2 regions of the Arthrobacter sp. NPDC056493 genome follow, and region 1 is predicted to be linked to the other one. Evidence: predicted binding sites of a transcription regulator. Region 1 holds the regulator's gene; the other holds the start of a gene.
The links. Region 1 encodes HrcA, which represses chaperone genes, less so after heat shock. Its sites were predicted from a motif close to TTNGCACTCGNNNNNNNCGAGTGCNAA; they were not measured.

Region 1 (5,735 bases):
TCCAGTTCGGAATATAACTCGTTTGTGTCTTTACATCTTACGCCAGCGCACGCCCCGGCCTGCTGTCCCGGAAGGTCACGGCGGACCGCATTTCTGTAACGCGTTCCCGCCATTAGGTATCAACTTTGTATCGGCCTCATATCGTTCCCGTTGCAGTTCGGCCGCCTGCCCCGAAAGGCGCCCGGCGCTCCAAAGTCTCGTGTAATGCTGGAAAAGGAGCTTGCCGGCAACGGTCCGGCGTGCCCGCACACAACTGCTTATTCGAAGGGATCGCCAGCATCAGTCAGCCAGGAACTCCGGGCCGGAAAGTACCGCGGATGCGCTCCGTGCTGCTGTCCGCGTTGCTTCCGGCTGCCCTGCTGCTGTCAGGGTGCATCGCCGCTCCCGACCCCTCGGTGACCTCCGCGAACTCGCCGACGTCCTCGTCGCGCCGGGCCGCCGGCACGGACGGTGTCCCCACCACCAGCGCACCGCTGGAAACAACGCAGTCGTCCAACAAAGCGCCGGTCTACTGGATCGGGCGGAGCAACAGCAATGTCTTCCTCTACCGCGAGTTCCGCGACGTGCCTGACGATGAGAACCCGATCACCCGGGCCCTGCGCGCCATGATGTCCGAGACGCCATTGGATCCTGACTACTTCACGCCGTGGCAGAACCCCAAGAACCTCGCGACCTCGATCTCGGGCACCAATGTCATCACCGTGGACGTTTCCGCGGATGCCTTCAACAGCAACCTCGACGCGGACATGGCCCAGCGGGCCATCCAGCAGCTGGTGTACACCGCAACGGCGGCCGGTGCCAGCTCCGGGCTGATTGACGCCGGGCAGCAAATCGAAGTAGTCATCCTCGTGGACGGGCACACGGACTATCTGGCGTTCAAGCACGTCAAGCTCGGCGCCCCGACGTCCCGCAGCGCGGGAATGGTGGCGCCGGTGTGGATCATCGATCCGCAGCAAGGCACCGGAGTCGGCGACGGCCGGGTCAAAATCTCCGGGCGAAGCACCGTCCCCAACGGCAAACTCCACTGGCGCATCCTCAAAGTCCAGGACAACGGCGATAAGGAAAGCTACCTGACTGGGGAAGCCAGGGCCTCGGCGGATCCCGCCGCCTCCGGGATCTTCGGGATCACGGTGAATCTGGCGCCCGGGAACTACGAGGTGCGCGTTTCCCAGATCGACGCGGGCAAGCCGGGGGACGAACTCAACGTGGACTCGCGCGGGTTCACGGTTCGGTAGAGATTCAACGTTCGCTAGAGGTTCAGGTCCGCCAGCGGTTCACCGTCCGCCAGCGAACCGGCCCTGGCCAAAACTCAGCGGCCTGACGTTACCAGCGGCCTGACGTTACCAACGGCCTGAGGTTACCAACGGCCCAGGACGTCGCTGACCACCACGACGCCGGCCGGTCCCGCCGTCGATGACCGCAGCACGTGCGGTCCCAACAGTGCCGTAACCGCCCCGGCGCTGCACAGCCGGGTGACCTCGCGGGCACTGATGCCCCCTTCGGGACCAACGATGAGGAGAATCTCGCCGGGGCCGGACGCCTCCTGACGCTCCCCGGACCATTTGCCGAGGACCCGCCGCAGCGGCGTGACGGCGTCTTCGTGCAGGATCACGGCAAGGCCGGCCTCCGCCACTTCCCTGGCCAGCGCCTGGGTATCGACGGCGGGACGCACCTCCGGGATCCAGGCGCGGCGGGCCTGCTTGGCCGCCGCCGTCACGGCGGACTGCCATTTCCCGTGCGCCTTGGCTGCCCGGTCACCCTTCCACCGGACGATGGAGCGTTCCGACTGCCAGGGAATCACGGCGTCGATGCCCAGTTCGGTGGCGGTCTCGATCGCCAGCTCGTCCCGGTCCCCCTTGGCGAGGGCCTGCACGAGGACCAGGCGGACGTCGGGCCGGGGTTCCACGCTCACGGAGGTGCATTCGACCGTCAACTGGGCGGGAGCGGCACCAGTCACGGTTCCGGTGATACGCCTGCCCGCGCCGTCGGCGATGTCCACCTGTTCGCCCACCGCCAGACGCTTGACTGTGACCGCGTGCCGGGCCTCCGCGCCGTCGAGGACGAACAGCGAACCGGGAGCGGTGCCGTCCAGCGCGCCGGCAGGGGTGAAGAATACGGCGTTGCTCACCGCTACAGGTTACCGAGGCGGTCCCGCAGCTTGGCGAAAACGCCGCCGCTGGCCGCCAGCTTGCCCTCGGAGAACTGCTCGCCGCGGAGCTTGGCCAACTGCCGGAGCAGGTCTTCCTGGGCGGGGTCGAGCTTGGACGGCGTTTCCACCTGCAGGTGGACCCTGAGGTCACCGCGGCCATAGCCCCGCAGATGGGTAACTCCCAGGCCGCGGAGGGTGATGATCTCGCCGGACTGGGTGCCCGCCTTAACGTCGATCTCCTGCTTGCCGTCGAACGTTTCCAGGCTCAGTTCGGTGCCGAGGGCGGCGGCCGTCATGGGAATGTTCAAAGTCGCGTGGAGGTCGTCGCCCTCGCGGATGTAGGTGGAGTCGTTGTTGACCCGGATTTCCACATAAAGGTCGCCGGAGGGGCCGCCTGCGGGGCCCGCCTCGCCCTGCCCGGAGAGCTGGATCCGGGTTCCGGTGGCCACGCCGGCCGGCACCTTGATGGTCAGGGAGCGGCGGCTGCGGATACGGCCCTGGCCGCTGCACTCGTTGCAGGGGTCCTTGATGACCGTCCCGAAGCCCTCGCAGGAACCGCACGGCGCGGCGGTCATGACCTGGCCGAGGATGGAACGGACCGCCCGCTGCACCTGGCCGCTGCCGCCGCAGATATCGCAGCGTTCCGGGTGGCTACCCTCGCGGCAGCACGAGCCTTCACACGTGGGGCAGGTGACGGCTGTGTCCACTTCCAGCTTCTTGTTGACGCCGAAGACGGCATCGCGCAGGTCGATCCGGACGCTGATCAGCGCGTCCTGCCCACGGCGGACGCGGGACGCGGGCCCGGATGTTCCGCCCGCGCCGAAGAAGGTGTCAAAGATGTCCTGGAACGCGAAGCCCTGGCCGGCGTAGCCGCCGCCGAAGCCGTTGTCGGTGCCGTTCTCATTGCCGGTGGTGTCGTAGATCCTGCGCTTCTGCGGATCGGACAGCACCTCGTAGGCGTGGGTGACGGCCTTGAAGCGTTCGGCGGCGTCTTCCCCGGGGTTGACATCCGGGTGGAGGGAGCGGGCCAGCTTGCGGTAGGCCTTTTTGATCTCCTCGCCGGTGGCTTCAGCGGAGACTCCAAGAACGTCGTAGTGGCTGCTCAAAGTTCGTATCTCTTCCTGGTTGTACTGCCTGTGGTCAGAGGATGTCCGGGTCGTGCGGTCACGGGCCCAGAATCCTCGAAAGGTAGCGGGCCACCGCGCGCACGGCGGCCATGGTGGTGGGATAGTCCATCCGGGTGGGGCCAAGGATGCCCACCTTGGCGCTGGCGTCGGGGCCGTAGCCGGTGGCCACCACCGATGCCTCGGCCAGACCGTCGTAGGGGTTTTCCCGGCCGATGCTCACGGCCACGCCCCGCGGGTCCTGGGCCATGTCGCTCAGGAGCCGCAGCATCACCACCTGCTCCTCGAGGGCCTCCAGAACAGGTCCGATGCTGAGCGGAAAGTCCACGTTGGAGCGCGCGAGGTTGGCCGTTCCCGCGAGGACCATACGGTCTTCCCGGCTGTTGTGCGCCAGGCCCTCCAGCCCCTTGCCGAGGGCCATGGCAATGGGGCGCTCGGCGTGCGTGCAGCCGGCCACGACGGCGGCCAGGTGCTGGGGCAGGATGGCCACCGGCGTTCCGGCCACACCGGTCAGGAACCGGGTGCGGAGTGCGGCGAGCGTGTCGTCTGACAGGTCCTGTCCGGCGTCGACCACTCGCTGGTCAACCTTGCCGGAGTCGGCGATCAGCACGATCAGCACCTTCCGCGGCGCCAGCAGCACAAATTCAATGTGCCGCACCACGGCGCGGCTCAGGTGCGGGTACTGCACGACGGCGACCTGGTTGGTCAACTGGGACAGGAGCCGCGCCGTCCGGTCCAGGACGTCGTCAAGGTCCTCTGACCCCTCGAGGAGGGTCTGGATGGCGCGCTTCTCCGCCGGGGACAACGGCTTGACGGCTGAAATCTGGTCGACGAACAGACGGTAACCCTTGTCCGTCGGAATCCTGCCCGCGCTGGTGTGCGGGGCAGTGATAAGGCCCTCGTCCTCAAGGGCCGCCATGTCGTTGCGGATGGTGGCGCTGGATACGCCCAGATGGTGCCGTTCCACCAGGGCCTTGGAGCCGACAGGTTCGCGGGAATGGACATAGTCCTCCACGATGGCGCGCAGCACCTCAAGCTTCCGTGGTTCGCTCACAGTCCACCTCCTTTTGGCCTTGACCGCGCCGGGCGTTGATCCTGCCCGTAAACGCTGTGGTTAGCACTCGACATGCCTAAGTGCTAACAAGTCTAATATGAGTCGCCGCGTTGTTAGCATTGGTACCGCTCCGGGCGAAATTCCGGGCGCCTGTCCCCCGGCGGTATGCCCGCGGCCGGAGCGGCTCCCTCCTAGTGCAGAGCGGTGAACGAAATGCAGTACCAGACCTGGGGCCCGCAGGAGATCGCAGCGCCCGCCAAGAACAGCCTGCCTGAGGTTCCTGTGGAGCGCGGCATGGTGCTCGAGGACGTCCAGTCCGGCTGGGTGGGTGCGGTGACCCGGGTGGAGAAGTCCGGCGGCATGCACGTGGTGGCGCTTGAGGACCGCCGCGGAAAGTCCCGGTCCTTCAAGCTGGGTTTCGGATTCCTTTTGGAAGGTCAGCCGGTACGCCTGATGCCGCCGGCGCCCAAAGCGAAGCCCGCAGGGCCGGGCACGACCGGCCGGACGGCGTCGGGTTCGGTGCGGGTGGAAGGGCAGCGCGCACAGGTGGCCAAGGCCAGCCGGATCTGGGTCGAAGGCAAGCATGACGCCGAACTCGTGGAAAAAGTCTGGGGCGACGATCTCCGGGTGGAGGGCATCGTCGTCGAACCCCTGCACGGCATCGATGACCTGGCGGCGGCCGTTGCCTCGTTCCGCCCCGGACCCGGCCGCCGGCTGGGCGTCCTGGTGGACCACCTGGTTCCCGACTCCAAGGAGTCGAGGATCGCCGACGCCGTCATGTCGTCCCCCGGCGCCGCCGGGAACGTGCTGATCGTGGGCCACCCGTACGTCGACGTCTGGCAGGCGATCCGGCCGTCGGTGCTGGGCATTCCGCAGTGGCCGGTGGTGCCGCGCGGCACGGACTGGAAAACCGGCATCCTCGCCGCCTTCGGCTGGCCGCACGCGACCAAGGAGGACATCGGCCTCGGCTGGCAGAAACTCCTGGGCGCCGTGCGCACCTACGCTGACCTTGAGCCGGCCCTGCTGGGCCGGGTGGAAGAGGTCATCGATTTCCTAACAGTTCCATAGCTACTGCCCCGCGATTGGGCGTTGAGCCCGCGATTGCCCTGACGGCCCGGTATCCTTGGTAGGGCGTCACCGCACTGCGGCCCGGGCGCCGTATCAAAGCACTATCGCACCAACGCAAGCTAAAGGAAGACACCGTGGCAGAAGACGCTCGCGACCGCAGGGACACACAGTCCGGCCAGGACCTGCCCCAGTACCATGGCGTTCCGGCCAACGCGCTTCCGCTGACCGCCGGCGAGGACCGGCAGTGGGCCACGCTGGCTCACTTCGGCGGCATCCTCGGCTGTGTTCCGGCCCTGCTGATCTACCTCATCTTCCGCGACCGCGGCCCGTTCACCGCGCA
Region 2 (5,735 bases), on a different contig from region 1:
GCTGGAGCGGCTCGGCTGGCGGTACATGCCGCTGTGGACCATCGAGGTGTTCACCGATCCCTCGGCCTGCGCCGACAGGATTGGCGGGTACCTGGGGCTTGAGAAGCCTGCTCCGCCGGGGCGCTCTGGTGGGTCGCCGGGATTCTTCCTGGATGACGACGTCAGCACCCTCGCGGTGGGCGACTTCGAGTCTGAACCGGGGGACGAAGCGGGGTACGGGAACCTGGACGGCCGCTTCGGTGACGACCCGGGCGAGGACGGCGCCGAGAGCGGCTGGGACGCGTCTCGCCGGGACGCAGCGGAGGCGGTCCCGGAGCACCAGGTCTCGTTGGATGCGGACAAAACCGACATCGATCAGACAGAGGCTGGCCAGCGGGACACTGATCAGGCAGAGGCGGATCAGGGGGACACCGATCAGGGAGACACTGATCGGGCATACCCTGGCCGAACGGACCAGGGGGCCTCTGGTTCCGGCGCGCCCGGCGCCGGCGTAGGCTTCGGATCTGAGGCTGGCGCGGACGGGCTGGCCACGGAACGGAAGGAGGGCCCGCTGTGATATCAGACGGCGGGGCCGAACGCGAAGACGGGGCCGAACGCGAAGCCGAGGCCGAACGCAAAAACGTGCAGGCAGCGGCACCGGAGAAGTCCGCAAAGGGCCGCCGTGCCAAAGCCGGCGGGCAGGAGCGGACAGGGGCGGTCCCCAAGACGGCGGCCGAGGACGACCCGCGCACTTGGGGCGACGCAGAATCCGGCAACGATCACGACGCGTGGCTGAAGGAGCAGAAGCCCCCGCACTGGGGCTGAGCAGCCCGGCAGACACGCCGAGGATCCACACAGACCGCAGGATTGGCAAATCCCCGAAGATTGGCAAAGCGCTGGGGATTCGCAGAGCCCCGAGGACTTGCCCGGGGCAAGGAACCCGCACGGGCTCGCTCACCGGGCACCGGATCCCACCAGGACGAAAAACAGTTTTCCCTGGGTTGACGCGCCCGCCAAGGCACTGGCCTGCGCAGGAGTGGCGGCCACTACCAGCAGCCCGTCCGAGTCCCCGGCAGCAAGCCACTGGCCGCCCTGGCCTCCCTGGCCGGAGGTCCACAGGACAGGCACGGACTTGGCCAGTACCTTCGACGCTGACGCCTGCTCATAGCCGTTGCCGCTTGTCATGACAACGTTCACAAGTTGTCCGGGGGATACCAGTTGGATGGATGACGGGTCCGCCATCCGCAGCGGCACCGCAGCGGATCCGGGCGGCGCTCCCGTCAGCAGGCCTGGCCCCACCAGTTGCGCATCGGTGAGGAGTTGGCCCTGGCGAAGCGGCCCTGCCAGTTGCTTGCCGTCCACTCCGCTGCTGTCGTCAAAACTCCCGTCCGGCACCATGGCGGGCGGGACGCTGACGGTCCTGACATCGCTGCCCGTCAGGTTCGCCCCGGCCGGAAGGTCACGGGCAGCGGCCAGGACACCCACGGTCTGGGCGGGGGCAGGAGTCAGCTGGTGGACGGCGATCCCCGCGGCCGCGCAAAGGAGGAGTGCCACGGCAAGGCGGCGGTTACGGTTCAGCCACCCCGCGAAGCGCTGTCCGCGCGGGCGCGGACGGACGGCAGAACCGGGCAATGCGTTGCGGCGCCCGGGACGAGCGGCCGGGCGGGATGCCCTTGCGGGGAAGATTCCGGTAGCTGGCATGCCGCCACGCTACGGGCCGTCCGTTGGGCCGCGACAGGTGCGGGCAGCCGTATGTGGAAAAAGTAGCGCCCTCCACAGCCCGCCGGGAGACTGGCCCGAGCGCGAACAGAGAGTTAGGCACCTGCACGCACGAAGGGACACGCAAGCCCCGGGTTACCCGACTAAAGCAAAGAGTCCGGCCGGGTAAACCCGGCCGGACTCTTTTGAGTTTGAAGGCGGCAGGTGCCGCGGGAACCCGATTAGCTCGCGGCTGCTGCTGCCGGGGCAGAGGATGCGGGAGCGGCCGGGGCGGCCGGGGCTGACGCAGCGGGGGAGGGCGAGACGGCGCTTCCCTTGGAATCGCGCGAATCCGTCCGGTAGAAACCGGAACCCTTGAAGACCACGCCCACGCTGTTGAACTTCTTGCGCAGCGTGCCCTGGCACTCGGGGCAGGACGTCAGAGTGCTGTCGGTGAACGACTGCACGATGTCAAAGGCATGGCTGCAATCCTTGCAGGCATAGGCATACGTGGGCACTGTAGATCCTCCTCTTGGACAAACGACAGGTCCCGTGCTGCCTGGCTTCGTTTCCCGGTTTCTCCTTGACGGATCACCGCGGCGGAAATGACTCCATTAGCAGTCGCAGGGCCTGAGTGCCAATTCTAGCACCCCGCCCCGGGCGAGGTCACGCGAAGGCTACCAGCCCGGAGGGCATGAGCACTGCCTCGACGGGGCGGTCGAAGTCTTCAGCCGGGATGGTCTGGGCTGGCAGGAGTTCGGTGTCGTAGATGATGGCTGCCTTCGGAAGATGCAGGCCGCCGGCGTTGGCCGCGGCCAGGAACTTGTCGTAGTAGCCGCCGCCCTGTCCGATTCGGTTGCCGCTGCGGTCAACGGCCGTTGCCGGCATGAACATCCCGGCCGCAGTCCGCACCGCGTCCAGTCCGTGTCGCTCACCGTCCGGTTCCTGAATGGGCGCGTACCTGCTGCGGATGAACTCGCTCTCCGGGGTCCAGAAGACCCAGCTGAGCTCCCGGTCCGGTTCGCACACCGGGAGCAGGATGCTGTGACCCGCCTCATGCAGCGCGTGCAGCAGCGGGAGGGTTGGCGGTTCGAAGTCAACGCCGAGGTAAGCAGTGAACGTGGCCCGTTTGCCGGCAGCGATGGCCTCGGCCCAGGGCAGGCCATGGGTTGCGATGCCGTCGCCGGCATTTGCGAGGTCCGTTGCTGTCATCGTGGCCCGGATTTGCCGGTGCCGCGAACGGATCCCGTCCTTCGACGGCATGGTCCCTGTTGGCATGGATGTCATCCTTTGTCGCAGCGGCAGGCGGGCGGGCCGCTGCCGGAAGCATTTACCGTATGAATGTTCCCTCGGATAGATTAGACCAGTGACTTCCACTAATTGTTCAGTCCGCAAGGCCGTAATCCCCGCTGCTGGGCTCGGCACCAGGTTCCTGCCTGCCACCAAGGCCATGCCCAAGGAGATGCTGCCGGTGGTTGACAAGCCGGCCATCCAGTACGTCGTCGAGGAGGCCGTCAAGGTAGGCCTGAGCGACGTCCTGATGATCACCGGACGCAACAAGCGCGCGCTCGAGGACCACTTCGACCGCGTCCCGGCCCTGGAAGCGACGCTGGAGGCCAAGGGCGACACCGCCAAGCTGGAATCGATCCAGGCCGCGAGCAACCTGGGCGACATCCACTATGTCCGCCAGGGTGACCCCAAGGGCCTTGGCCACGCGGTGCTGCGCGCCCGCCAGCACGTGGGTTACGAGCCGTTCGCCGTCCTCCTCGGTGATGACCTCATCGATGCCCGCGACGAGCTCCTCAGCACCATGATCGACGTGCAGGCCAAAACCGGCGGTTCCGTGGTGGCCCTCATCGAGGTGGAGCCGTCCCAGATCAGCGCCTACGGCTGTGCTGATATCTCCGAGATTGAGGGCGAAGGCTTCGTCAGGATCAACAAGCTGGTGGAGAAGCCGGACGTGGACGAGGCGCCCTCCAACCTGGCTGTCATTGGCCGCTATGTGCTCCACCCTGACGTGTTCGATGTGCTGGAAAAGACCGAGCCCGGCCGTGGCGGCGAGATTCAGCTGACCGACGCCCTGCAGGAGCTGGCCAGCAGGGACGGTGAAGGCGGCGGCGTGTACGGCGTGGTCTTCCGCGGCCGCCGCTACGACACCGGGGACAAGCTCAGCTACCTCAAGGCCTGCGTGGAACTCGCCATCGACAGCGAAGACCTCGGACCTGGTCTGCGTGAGTGGCTGCCGGAAATTGCCGCCCGTCTGTCCAAGTAACCATTCATGAGGGTCAGCCACATCTGGCCGGTCACGCTGGAGTGCGGGGACCTTGTCCTGCGGCCCATCAGGTACAGGGACCGGAAGGAATGGACTGAGGTCCGTTCCCGCAACAGCGACTGGCTGGCGCCCTGGGAGGCCTCGAATCCGATCGCTGGCGGGGCTCTGCCCGATTACCGGCAGATGGTCCGGTCCCTGAACACCCAGGCTGCCCAGGCCACGGCACTGCCCTTCGTGATCGCCGAGTGGACACCCGGACACCGTGACCCCGTCATCGTGGGGCAGTTGACTGTCTCTTCCATTGTGTGGGGATCGGCCATGATGGCGACCCTCGGCTACTGGGTGGACCAGGACCGCGCCGGGCATGGGATTGCCCCGACAGCCGTGGCCATGGCAACCGACCACTGTTTCCGGACCCTTGGCCTGCACCGGATGGAAATCAACATCCGTCCCGAAAACGGTCCAAGCCTGCGCGTCGTGGAAAAGCTCGGCTTCAGGGACGAGGGCTACCGCCCGCGGTTCCTGCACATCAACGGGGAATGGGCGGACCACCGTTCCTTCGCACTGACTTCAGAGGAAATTCCGGAAGGCCTCCTCAGCCGCTGGCTGCGGGTAAGACCCGCCTGACCCCTGACCGACAGAGCCGCTGGTCAGAGCCGGGTTTCCGCATATAAGTCCATTGAATTGAAGCTGGGCCGCGACACACCGAGACGAATGCCACAAGAGCCCCGACATTCCTCATACGGTTTTGTGTGTGGACTTCCCCCTTAGCAGCTCAGTCATCCTTGTGGCTGCAGTTGCGCTCTGGATCGTTTGGGTTGCCCCTTACATGCTCCGCAACGGCCGGCATCAGTTCCAGACTGCCGGTGACCTGACGCTGGACAGCGTCGACGCCGAAACTGCAAACCCGCAAGCCGGGACGGTCGTGTATATGGCCGCCCAGCAGGAGAATCGCATGGACACCAGGAAGAGCAGCGAACCAGCAACAGGCCTCACCCCGGCTTCGTCCGGCACCAGGCCTGCCGCCGATGGGACCGGTGCCTTTCGGATCCGCTACGGACGGACGGCCATCGCGTTCGTTGGGCTGTTGTCCGTCATGACGGCCATTGTGGCCGGAGTCCTGCGGCTCTTTGGGCTCGGCAACCCCTGGGTTCCGGCCGTGGCGTTCCTGACCGGCGCTGCCGCCGTCGTGGTTTTGCGACGGCTCGCCGTCCGTGACCGCCGCAGGAAAGTCAGCGCCGCCTTCAGGGCGGCCATGGGCGCACCCGCCGGCCGGGAGTCCGCCGCCGAGCGCCGCGCGGAGGCGGCACCCGCCGTGGAGCCGGTGAAGCCCCGCGAAATTGCGCTCTTCGATGCCGAGGCAGAAGCCAAGAAGCCCAAGCCTCTAACGGCAGTCGAACTCCGCGAGGCGGCCCTGGCAGTTGCCCTTGCGGCCGGCGACGAAAGCGCCGCAGTTCCGGTACAGGGCCAGGCGGCCCAGCCCGAATCCAGCTGGGATCCGGTGGAAGTTCCCAAGCCCACCTACGTCGAAGCGGCCAAGGCCGAGCGTCCGGCACCCGAGCCGCTGGCGCTGCCAGAGGCTCCCAAGTCCGTGGGCAAGCCCTCACTCAAGCAGGGTCCGGCCGCCGCACCTCCCGCCGCCTCCCCGAATGCCGCGCCCGCCAAGCCGCTGACCAAGGCCCAGAGCGCGCTGAGCAACCTTGACGACGTCCTGCAGCGCCGCCGCGCGTAGCCGGACGCCGGTGCGGCACCAGGCGCCACAGTAGTGGCCCGGATCTGCGTTGCC

Region 2: ACFQ50_RS04985 (FmdB family zinc ribbon protein) is a predicted target of HrcA. The motif match lies at 2,292-2,318, and genes of this name have one in related genera.

What each region holds. Positions count from the first base shown of each region.
Region 1 covers NZ_JBHTSL010000006.1:19,520-25,254, forward strand. The annotation lists gene ACFQ50_RS04020 (GerMN domain-containing protein) at 318-1,235, shown strand; gene ACFQ50_RS04025 (16S rRNA (uracil(1498)-N(3))-methyltransferase) at 1,358-2,128, opposite strand; gene dnaJ (molecular chaperone DnaJ) at 2,131-3,255, opposite strand; gene hrcA (heat-inducible transcriptional repressor HrcA) at 3,314-4,327, opposite strand; gene ACFQ50_RS04040 (DUF3097 domain-containing protein) at 4,541-5,395, shown strand; gene ACFQ50_RS04045 (DUF4870 domain-containing protein) at 5,530-5,735, shown strand, end outside.
Region 2 covers NZ_JBHTSL010000007.1:89,287-95,021, forward strand. The annotation lists gene ACFQ50_RS04970 (AAA family ATPase) at 1-556, shown strand, start outside; gene ACFQ50_RS04975 (hypothetical protein) at 553-804, shown strand; gene cpaB (Flp pilus assembly protein CpaB) at 934-1,680, opposite strand; gene ACFQ50_RS04985 (FmdB family zinc ribbon protein) at 1,920-2,195, opposite strand; gene ACFQ50_RS04990 (5-formyltetrahydrofolate cyclo-ligase) at 2,344-2,955, opposite strand; gene galU (UTP--glucose-1-phosphate uridylyltransferase GalU) at 3,044-3,949, shown strand; gene ACFQ50_RS05000 (GNAT family N-acetyltransferase) at 3,956-4,576, shown strand; gene ACFQ50_RS05005 (hypothetical protein) at 4,704-5,681, shown strand; gene ACFQ50_RS05010 (SDR family oxidoreductase) at 5,715-5,735, shown strand, end outside.